One region of the Streptomyces sp. NPDC060035 genome, then DNA from elsewhere that is predicted to be linked to it. Evidence: riboswitches for the same ligand, from Rfam matches in the RefSeq annotation. Region 1 holds a riboswitch; the other holds the start of a gene.
What was found. A riboswitch is a leader RNA that binds a small molecule or an ion and turns the genes downstream of it on or off. The one in region 1 is predicted to bind S-adenosylmethionine.
Positions count from the first base shown of each region.

Region 2: linked by a shared signal. The riboswitch ahead of thrC (threonine synthase) and the one ahead of ACFWBQ_RS37900 (aminotransferase class V-fold PLP-dependent enzyme) in region 1 are both predicted to bind S-adenosylmethionine.

Region 1 is NZ_JBHWVO010000059.1:174-5,541, reverse strand. Features, by position in the region: gene ACFWBQ_RS37915 (Rieske 2Fe-2S domain-containing protein) at 1-935, shown strand, start outside; gene ACFWBQ_RS37910 (cytochrome bc complex cytochrome b subunit) at 932-2,557, shown strand; gene trpD (anthranilate phosphoribosyltransferase) at 2,680-3,744, shown strand; SAM riboswitch class IV at 3,827-3,943, shown strand; gene ACFWBQ_RS37900 (aminotransferase class V-fold PLP-dependent enzyme) at 4,116-5,368, shown strand, end outside.
Region 2 is NZ_JBHWVO010000010.1:160,570-165,937, forward strand. Features, by position in the region: gene ACFWBQ_RS18305 (trehalose-6-phosphate synthase) at 1-249, opposite strand, end outside; gene ACFWBQ_RS18310 (glucosyl-3-phosphoglycerate synthase) at 306-1,256, opposite strand; SAM riboswitch class I at 1,410-1,537, shown strand; gene thrC (threonine synthase) at 1,556-2,851, shown strand; gene ACFWBQ_RS18320 (MoaD/ThiS family protein) at 2,879-3,154, shown strand; gene ACFWBQ_RS18325 (cold-shock protein) at 3,579-3,785, shown strand; gene groL (chaperonin GroEL) at 4,097-5,368, shown strand, end outside.

The sequences.
Region 1 (5,368 bases):
GCATCCAGGACATCGACGAACGGGCTGCGCGCCGCTCCGAGCGAGCCGTCGCCTTCATGTTCACGCTGTCCATGCTGGCGACGATCGCTTTCATCGCGTCCTACCTCATTTTCCCGGTCGACCAGATCGTCTACATCTGGCCGTTCGGGCATGTGAGCTCGCTCAACTTCTCCCTGGGTCTGACCCTGGGTGTGGCGCTCTTCTGCATCGGCGCAGGCGCCGTCCACTGGGCGCGCACCCTGATGTCCGACGTGGAGGTCGCCGACGACCGGCACGCCATCCAGGCCGAGCCCGAGGTCAAGGCGAAGGTTCTCGCCGACTTCGCGGAAGGTGCCGAGGAGTCGGCGATCGGGCGGCGCAAGCTGATCCGGAACACCATGTTCGGTGCGCTGGCCCTGGTGCCGCTCTCCGGCGTGATGTTGCTGCGCGACCTCGGTCCGCTGCCGGAGAAGAAGCTCCGCTCGACCCTGTGGGCCAAGGGCAAGCAGCTCATCAACATGAACACGATGGAGCCGCTTCGTCCCGAGGACGTCGTCGTCGGTTCGCTGACCTTCGCCATGCCCGAGGGCCTGGAGGAGGACGCGCACGACTTCCAGACGCAGATCGCCAAGGCTGCCCTGATGATCATCCGCATCGAGCCGGAGAACATCAAGGACAAGCGTGAGCGTGAGTGGGCCCACGAGGGAATCGTGGCCTTCTCCAAGATCTGTACCCACGTCGGCTGCCCGATCAGCCTGTACGAGCAGCAGACGCACCACGTGCTCTGCCCGTGCCACCAGTCCACCTTCGACCTCTCCGACGGCGCCCGCGTCATCTTCGGTCCGGCCGGTCACGCCCTTCCGCAGCTGCGGATCGGTGTGAACAGCGAGGGCAACCTCGAGGCGCTCGGCGACTTCGAAGAGCCCGTCGGTCCTGCCTTCTGGGAGCGCGGATGAGTACTGCGACGGATTCAAAGCGCAAGGCGCCCGCCGGTGAGCGGGTAGCAGACTGGGCGGACGGCCGGCTGGGCATTTACGGCCTGGCCAAGGCCAACATGCGCAAGATCTTCCCGGACCACTGGTCCTTCATGCTCGGTGAGATCTGCCTCTACAGCTTCATCATCATCATCCTCACGGGTGTGTATCTGACGCTGTTCTTCCACCCGAGCATGAACGAGGTCGTGTATCACGGCTCGTACGAGCCGATGCAGGGCATCCGGATGTCCGAGGCCTATGCCTCGACGCTGGACATCAGCTTCGACGTCCGTGGCGGTCTGCTCGTACGGCAGATCCACCACTGGGCCGCGCTGATCTTCCTGGCCGGCATGTTCGTGCACATGATGCGCGTCTTCTTCACGGGTGCGTTCCGCAAGCCCCGTGAGATCAACTGGATGTTCGGCTTCCTGCTGTTCGTGCTGGGCATGTTCACCGGGTTCACGGGCTACTCGCTCCCGGACGACCTGCTCTCCGGTACGGGTGTCCGCTTCACGCAGGGCGCCATCCTGGCGACGCCGATCGTCGGTACGTACATCTCGATGTTCCTGTTCGGCGGAGAGTTCCCCGGCGGCGACTTCGTCGCGCGGTTCTACTCGATCCACATTCTGCTGCTGCCGGGCATCATGCTCGGCCTGGTCGTGGCCCACCTGATCCTGGTCTTCTACCACAAGCACACGCAGTTCGCGGGTCCCGGCCGGACCAACAAGAACGTCGTCGGCATGCCGCTGCTGCCGGTGTACATGGCGAAGGCCGGAGGGTTCTTCTTCCTGGTCTTCGGTGTCATCACCGTCATCGCGGGCATCGCCTCGATCAACCCGATCTGGGCGCTCGGTCCGTACCGCCCGGACCAGGTGTCCACCGGCGCCCAGCCCGACTGGTACATGGGCTTCGCCGAGGGTCTGATCCGAGTGATGCCGGGCTGGGAGATCAACCTGTGGGGTCACACGCTCGTCCTGGGCGTGTTCATCCCGCTGATGGCCTTCGGCCTGGTGCTCGGCGTGATCGCGGTCTACCCCTTCATCGAGTCCTGGGTCACCGGGGACAAGCGCGAGCACCACATCCTGGACCGCCCGCGCAACGCCCCGACCCGTACGGCCTTCGGTGTCGCCTGGATCACGGAGTACTTCATCGTCTTCGTGGGTGGTGGAAACGACCTGTGGGCCACGCACTTCCACCTGTCGCTGAACGCCATCTCGTGGTTCGTCCGGATCTTCATCTTCGTGGGCCCGGTCATCGCGTTCATCGTGACGAAGCGGATCTGCCTCGGCCTCCAGCGCCGCGACAAGGAGAAGGTGCTGCACGGACGTGAGTCCGGCACCATCAAGCGCCTGCCGCACGGTGAGTTCGTCGAGATCCACGAGCCGCTCAGCCAGGGGCAGCTGCACACGCTCACCGCGCACGAGCAGTACAAGCCGGCCGAGATCGGCCCGACGGTCGACGAGAACGGTGTCGAGCGCAAGCCTTCGGCGCTGCAGAAGCTGCGGGCCAAGCTCAGCAAGAGCTACTACGGCGAGCAGAGCCAGATCGCCAAGCCCTCTGCCGAGGAGTACAAGGAGATCACCAGCGGCCACGGCCACCACTGATCACCTGAGCTGATCGCCACAGCAGGAGCCCCGTCCATTCGATGGACGGGGCTCTTCGCTGTCCCCGGGGCTGGATAGGGTGGGGCGATCCCCTTATCGGCTGTGGACCCCAGGAGCGGACCATGAACGTTGTGACCCCGGACGGCGGCGACAGCGTGGCGGCCCGTTCCTGGCCCGGCGTGCTGATGCCCCTCCTGCGCGGCGAGAGCCTGACGGCCGAGGACACCGCGTGGGCCATGGACCGCATCATGAGCGGCGAGGCCACCGACGTACAGATCGCCGGCTTCGCGATCGCCCTGCGGGCCAAGGGCGAGACCGTCGACGAGGTCACCGGACTCGTACGCGCGATGTACGAGCACGCCCACACCATCCAGGTGCCGGGCCGCACGGTCGACATCGTGGGCACCGGTGGCGACCTGGCCAAGACGGTCAACATCTCCACCATGTCGGCGATCGTCGTCGCCGGGACCGGCGCCAAGGTCGTCAAGCACGGCAACCGCGCCTCCTCCTCGGCGAGCGGGGCATCCGACGTGCTCGAGAAGCTCGGCGTCAATCTTGAACTGACGCCCCGGCGCGTCGTCGAGGTCGCCGAGGAAGCGGGCATCACCTTCTGCTTCGCAGTGAAGTTCCACCCCGCCCTGCGGTACGCGGCGAGGGCCCGCAAGGAGCTCGGCACGCCGACCACCTTCAACATCCTCGGCCCGCTCACCAACCCGGCCCAGGTGCGCTCCCAGGCCATCGGCGTCGCCGACCTCAAGATGGCGCCGATCGTCGCGGGCGTGCTCGCCGACCGGGGCAATTCGGCGCTCGTCTTCCGGGGCGACGACGGCCTCGACGAGCTGACCACCACGGCGACCTCCCGGGTCTGGATCGTCCGGGACGGAGCCGTGCGCGAAGAGGCGTTCGACCCGCGGGACGTCGGCCTGGAGCTGGTGCCGGTCTCGGCGCTGCGCGGTGCCGACGCCTCGTTCAACGCGGACGTCGCCCGCCGGATGCTTGACGGGGAGACAGGTCCCGTACGCGAGGCGGTACTCCTCAACTCCGCTGCCGCACTGGTCGCGCTGGACCCGGGCGAGGGCACGCTGAGCGAGCAGATCGCGGCCGGGATCGCGAGGGCCGCGGAAGCGATCGACTCGGGATCCGCCAAGCGGGCGCTGGAGCGCTGGGTGGCCGCCAGCAACGCCTGAGGGCAGGACGTGAGTCGGGGCGCAGTCCGGATCGCGGACTGCGCCCTTGCGCATGCGGGCAGGTATGGCAAGATGCTGCGCAGGTCATGAGTGACAGCGAATAGGCCCCGGCTCGCTGTCCGGCAACCCTCCGTCCGTGGCGGGGTGCCCCGGGTGAAGACCAGGCCGCAGGCAGCGAGGTCTGTGGCAAGCGCGGGCCCCTAGGCATCTGTGAATGCCATCCCCCGGGGTCCTGGTCCCCAGGGAGCCTCTTGTGAGCAAGCGAATGCGATAGGGCTCAACGCCCTCTTCCGCACACCCTTTTCTCTTTCCCTGCGCTGCCGCGTATCTGCCGGCGCCGGGTTTTCGCCTGCCTGTTACGGGAGTTCGCCATGTCTGTCTCCACCGCTGTCGTCGACCAGTCCATTTGTGCCCCGCTGCCGGTTCTGGGTGCGGACGTCACCGTTCCGCTGGTTACCGGCGGTGAAGTCGCCTATGCCGCCCTCGACTACGCGGCGAGCGCCCCGGCGCTGCAGCGGGTGTGGGACGACGTGGCCGCCTACGCCCCGTACTACGGCAGCGTGCACCGCGGTGCCGGCTATCTCTCGCAGCTCTCCACCGACCTTTTCGAGAGCAGCCGCGTCACCGTCGCGGAATTCCTCGGCTGCCGCGCCGAGGACCAGGTGGTCTTCACCCGCTCGACGACGGACTCCCTCAACCTGCTGGCCGCCGCGCTCCCCAAGGACTGCCAGGTGTTCGTGTTCGAGACCGAGCACCACGCCTCGCTGCTGCCCTGGCGCGACGCCCGGGTGACCTACCTCGACGCCCCCCGAACCCCGGCCGAGGCAGTCGTGACGCTGGAGCGGGCGCTGGCCGACCGCGACCCCCACGGGCCCGCACTGGTCTGTGTGACGGGCGCGTCGAACGTCACCGGTGAGCTGTGGCCGGTGAAGGAACTGGCCGCCGCCGCCCATGCGCACGGTGCCCGGATCGTCCTCGACGCCGCACAGCTGGCGCCCCACCACCCCGTGGACATCACGGAGCTGGACGTCGACTGGGTGGCCTTCTCCGGGCACAAGCTGTACGCGCCGTTCGGCTCGGGCGTCCTCGCCGGCCGGGCCGACTGGCTGCGGGACGCGGAGCCGTATCTCGCGGGCGGCGGCGCCTCCAGGAAGGTCGCCCGGCGCACCGACGGCGGTGTGGACGTGGAGTGGCACACCACGGCGGCCCGGCACGAGGCAGGATCGCCCAACGTGATCGGCGTCTACTCCATCGCCGCCGCCTGCAGGGCCCTGACCGAGGCCGGGTTCGACCAGCTGGTCACGCGTGAGCAGCAGCTGGTCACCCGGGTCCGCGAGGGCTTGGCCGAGGTCCCCGAGGTCAGGGTGCTCTCCCTGTTCGGGGACGACGCCCCGAGGGTCGGCGTCATCTCCTTCGTGGTCGAGGGCTGGAACAGCTCGCACTTCGCCGCGGCGCTGTCCGCCGAGTACGGCATCGGGGTCCGCGACGGCCTGTTCTGCGCCCACCCGCTCGTACGGACCCTGCTGGGCAGCGAGCCGCAGGACCCGGGCGAGTGCGGTGCCCCGGAGGCGGAGCCGGGCGAGAGGTCCCTCAACGCCATCCGGGTGAGCTTCGGGGCCGGTAC
Region 2 (5,368 bases), on a different contig from region 1:
GTCGTCGTGGACCCCGGCGTCGATGTCGAGCATGCGGACGCCGGGCTCTGCCACACCCCGCCGGACCGCCTCGCGGTCGCCGTCACCCAGGGCCGCGCACACCCACAGCTTGTCCTCGACGGCGCTCAGGCCGGAGACGAGGCCGCCCCCGCCCCGCTTCGCATCGAGCGTGCCGTCCTCGCGCAGCGCGTAGGACGCGGGGCCGCGATTGGACGCGACGAGGACCTTGGCAGTGTGCTCGGAGACCATGTACCCGAACCTAGCCCGTTCGGTGAGCCGCCAAACGCGAAGCCCACCGCGAAACGTCACGCCGCGTGGCGGGACGCGTACTCCGCGATCTCGCGCATCGGCGGCCGCTCCTCGGTGTCCACCGCGTGGGTGTGCGGTACGAAGCCGTTCTCGCCCCGTTCGAACTGGGTGAGAACGGGCCGCACCAGATGCCCCCGGGAGAGCCTCAGCTGGGCCGTGCGGTAGATCGCCGCCGCCATCCGGCCGAGTGCCTGGCCGTCCTGGTGGCGGTGCTTGCGTACGCCGACGTCCACCTGCGCCAGCGCGTCCAGGCCCACCGTGTGCAGTGCGTCGACGAGCAGGCCCAGCTCCACTCCGTAACCGACGGGGAAGGGGAGCCGTTCGAGCAGGGAGCGGCGTACGGCGTACTCGCCGCCCAGCGGCTGGACGAAGCCGGCCAGCTGCGGCCAGTGCAGATTGAGCAGAGGGCGCGCCACCAGTTCGGTGACCCGGCCGCCCTGGCCTGCGGCTTCTCCGAGCGGGCGGTCGTACATGGCCTTGACGAACTGCACCTCGGGGTCGGTCAGCAGCGGGCCGACGATCCCGGAGACGAAGTCCGCCGAGAAGTCCTTGAGGTCGGCGTCGATGAAACAGACGATCTCACCGCTGGTCACCAGCAGTGACCGCCACAGCACCTCGCCCTTGCCGGGTACGGCCGGTATCCGGGGGAGTATCGCGTCCCGGTGCACCACCCTGGCACCCGCCCGACGCGCCACCGCGGCGGTGGCGTCGGTGGAACCGGAGTCGATCACCACCAGTTCGTCGACGAGCTGGACCTTCTCCATCAGCTCGCGCCGGATCTCCTCGACGATCTCGCCGACCGTCGCCTCCTCGTTCAGGGCGGGCAGGACGACGCTCACTCCGGCGCGGTGCGGATCCCTCGCTCGCGCGGCCGTGAGGCGTTCCAGCGGGCGGTCGGCAGCCGACCAGGAACGCCTGGTCAGCCAGCGTTCCACCTCTTCCAGCACGGTCGATACTCCCTGTATGTGATCCATCTCGCGGTTCGGACGACTATCTCAATCGTCCGGGGCTTCGGTTACAGTCTTGAACAACGCGGATGGCCCTCGCATGTCGGGGTCGGTCCGCGAATAAATGCCCGGATCGATGGTCCGGTGCCATAGCGCTCATCCAGAGGGACTGAGGGAACGGCCCGTTGAAGTCCCGGCAACCCTCCTGCCGACCGCGAGGTCACGGTGGGGAAGGTGCCAATTCCGTCTTGTGGCGAAATACGTCGCAAGGAAGATGAGGAGAAAGGGCCTCCGCCATCGTGTCTGTTCAGACAGTTGCAGCGAACACCGAATCTTCTGCCGTGGACCTGGGTTCCGCCGCAGCGCTTTCCTGCCGCGAATGCGGCGAGCGTTTCGAGCTCGGTCCCATTTTCGCCTGTGCGTCCTGTTTCGGGCCGCTCGAAGTGGCGTACGACCTGCCGAGCGGCTCCCCCGAAGAGCTGAAGAAGCGCATTGCCGACGGTCCCGACAACATCTGGCGCTATGCGCCGCTGCTGCCGGTCCCCGCCGATGTCGCGGACAAGCCCAACATCAACCCCGGCTTCACGAAGCTGGTCAAGGCCGACAACCTCGCCCGTGAGCTGGGCGTCACCGGCGGCCTGTACGTCAAGGACGACTCCGGCAACCCGACGCACTCCTTCAAGGACCGTGTCGTCGCCATCGCCGTCGAGGCCGCCCGCGCCTTCGGTTTCACCACACTCTCCTGCTCCTCCACCGGCAACCTCGCCGGTGCGGTGGGCGCAGCGGCGGCCCGCGCCGGCTTCCGCTCGTGCGTGTTCATCCCGCACGACCTGGAGCAGGGCAAGATCGTCATGGCCGCGGTGTACGGCGGCGAACTGGTCGGCATCGAGGGCAATTACGACGACGTCAACCGCTTCTGCTCGGAGCTCATCGGCGACCCGCTCGGCGAGGGCTGGGGCTTCGTCAACGTCAACCTCCGGCCGTACTACGGCGAGGGCTCCAAGACGCTGGCGTACGAGATCTGCGAGCAGCTCGGCTGGCAGCTGCCCGACCAGATCGTCATCCCGATCGCGTCCGGATCGCAGCTCACGAAGATCGACAAGGGTCTGCAGGAGCTGATCAAGCTCGGCCTGGTCGAGGACAGGCCCTACAAGATCTTCGGTGCCCAGGCGGAGGGCTGCTCCCCGGTCTCCACCGCCTTCAAGGCCGGACACGACGTCGTGCGGCCGCAGAAGCCGAACACGATCGCCAAGTCCCTGGCGATCGGCAACCCGGCCGACGGCCCGTACGTCCTGGACATCGCCCGGCGCACCGGCGGTGCCGTCGAGGACGTCAACGACGAGCAGGTCGTCGACGCGATCAAGCTGCTGGCCCGCACCGAGGGCATCTTCGCCGAGACCGCGGGCGGTGTCACGGTCGGCGTGACGAAGAAGCTGATCGACGCCGGTCTGCTCGACCCGTCGCTGACCACGGTCATCCTGAACACCGGTGACGGCCTGAAGACGCTGGACGCCGTCGCCCCGACGACCGGCCTGTCGGCCACGATCCGGCCCAGCCTGGACGCGTTCCGCGACGCGGGCCTCGCGGCCAGCTGACCACCCGAGACCGAAGGAAGGCACCCCATGAGCGTCAAGGTCCGTATCCCCACCATCCTCCGCACCTACACGGGCGGTCAGGCCGAGGTCCCGGCCGAGGGCACGATCCTCTCCGAGGTCATCGAGTCCCTTGAGAAGAACCACCCGGGCATCGCCGCCCGCGTCCTGGACGACCAGGGCAAGCTGCGCCGCTTCGTGAACGTGTACGTCAACGACGACGACGTGCGCTTCGAGGGCGGCCTGCAGACGGCCACCCCGGAGGGCGCCGGCATCTCGATCATCCCGGCCGTCGCCGGAGGCTGACCGTCCTGTTCGACTTCGCAGCGTGAACACCATTGCCCCCTCCGCAAGAGAAGCGGAGGGGGCAATTCTGCATGGTTGAGCGCGGTACAGTTGGGGAAGTCCCCTCCGCTGCCTGTGCCGCCCGCATATGAGAATGCGCCCGGTCGCGATAAGAAGCAGCCAAAGTACGTGAACCCATTGCGCCATAAGTGGCCTTTGTCAGGCCCGACTTGCCCTGGAATCTCACGAGTTCTGCCTATCCGGGCGTTCAGCCATGCCCAGAATTCTCGTCCGATTGACCTGTTGCAGAGGGCAGTTGGGCAGATACATTCGGCCGCGGTCGACGCGTTCCGGCGCACGCCACCCTCTCCTGTCGGAGGGTGAGTTCTGACCCGGGCCCGCGAAGTGCGGTCCTGTGCAAGGGCCAGTAATAGGGGAGTTAGGCATGGCTCAGGGCACCGTCAAGTGGTTCAACGCGGAGAAGGGGTACGGCTTCATCGCGGTCGACGGTGGTGCGGATGTTTTCGTCCACTACAGCGCGATCCAGATGGACGGATACCGCACCCTCGAAGAGGGTCAGCGAGTTGAATTCGAAATCTCGCAGGGCCAGAAGGGGCCGCAGGCGGACATGGTCAAGCTCGCCGTCGGCTGAGCTCGGCGCGGTCGGCCAACGACACTACTCACACACGCAGGGCCCGTACCTCCGAAAGGGGGTACGGGCCCTCCGTGCGTCCGGCGCGGCCCCTCGTGGGTGTCCACATTTGGAGGGGGACGCTTGCACTCGCAGGGGTCGAGTGCTAATCATTGGCGTTAGCACTCTCCAGGTGAGAGTGACAGAACTTGGACCGGGCCGGTGAGGCCCGCAGGCTCAGTGGGGCAAGGAACCGCTGAGCACGCTGGCCGTCCGTCGCGGGCGCCTCTCGGTCCGGAGAAATCCACCCCTGTCCGGGAGGACCACTTCACATGGCCAAGATCATCGCGTTCGACGAGGAGGCACGGCGCGGTCTCGAGCGCGGGATGAACCAGCTCGCCGACGCCGTCAAGGTCACCCTCGGCCCCAAGGGCCGAAACGTCGTCCTCGAGAAGAAGTGGGGCGCGCCCACGATCACCAACGATGGTGTTTCCATCGCCAAGGAGATCGAGCTCGAGGACCCGTACGAGAAGATCGGTGCGGAGCTGGTCAAGGAGGTCGCCAAGAAGACGGACGACGTCGCCGGCGACGGTACGACCACCGCAACCGTTCTCGCCCAGGCGCTCGTCCGCGAGGGCCTGCGCAACGTCGCCGCGGGTGCCAACCCGATGGCTCTCAAGCGTGGCATCGAGAAGGCCGTCGAGGCCGTCTCCGCCGCTCTGCTGGAGCAGGCGAAGGATGTGGAGACCAAGGAGCAGATCGCTTCGACGGCCTCCATCTCCGCTGCCGACACCGAGATCGGCGCCAAGATCGCCGAGGCGATGGACAAGGTCGGCAAGGAAGGCGTCATCACCGTCGAGGAGTCCCAGACCTTCGGTCTGGAGCTCGAGCTCACCGAGGGTATGCGCTTCGACAAGGGCTACATCTCGGCGTACTTCGCGACCGACATGGAGCGTATGGAGACGTCGTTCGACGACCCGTACATCCTGATCGTCAACTCCAAGATCAGCAACGTGAAGGACCTCCTTCCGCTGCTCGAGAAGGTCATGCAGTCGGGTAAGCCGCTGCTGATCATCGCGGAGGATGTCGAGGGCGAGGCTCTGTCGACCCTGGTCGTCAACAAGATCCGTGGCACCTTCAAGTCCGTCGCCGTCAAGGCTCCGGGCTTCGGTGACCGCCGCAAGGCCATGCTCGGCGACATCGCCATCCTCACCGGTGGCACCGTCATCTCCGAGGAGGTCGGTCTCAAGCTCGAGAGCGCCGGCGTCGACCTGCTCGGCAGCGCCCGCAAGGTCGTCATCACCAAGGACGAGACCACGATCGTCGACGGAGCGGGTGACAGCGACCAGGTACAGGGCCGCGTCAAGCAGATCCGTGCCGAGATCGAGAACTCCGACTCGGACTACGACCGCGAGAAGCTCCAGGAGCGCCTCGCGAAGCTGGCCGGCGGCGTGGCCGTCATCAAGGCCGGCGCCGCCACCGAGGTGGAGCTCAAGGAGCGCAAGCACCGCATCGAGGACGCGGTGCGCAACGCCAAGGCCGCTGTCGAGGAGGGCATCGTCGCCGGTGGTGGCGTCGCGCTGCTGCAGGCCACGGCCGTCTTC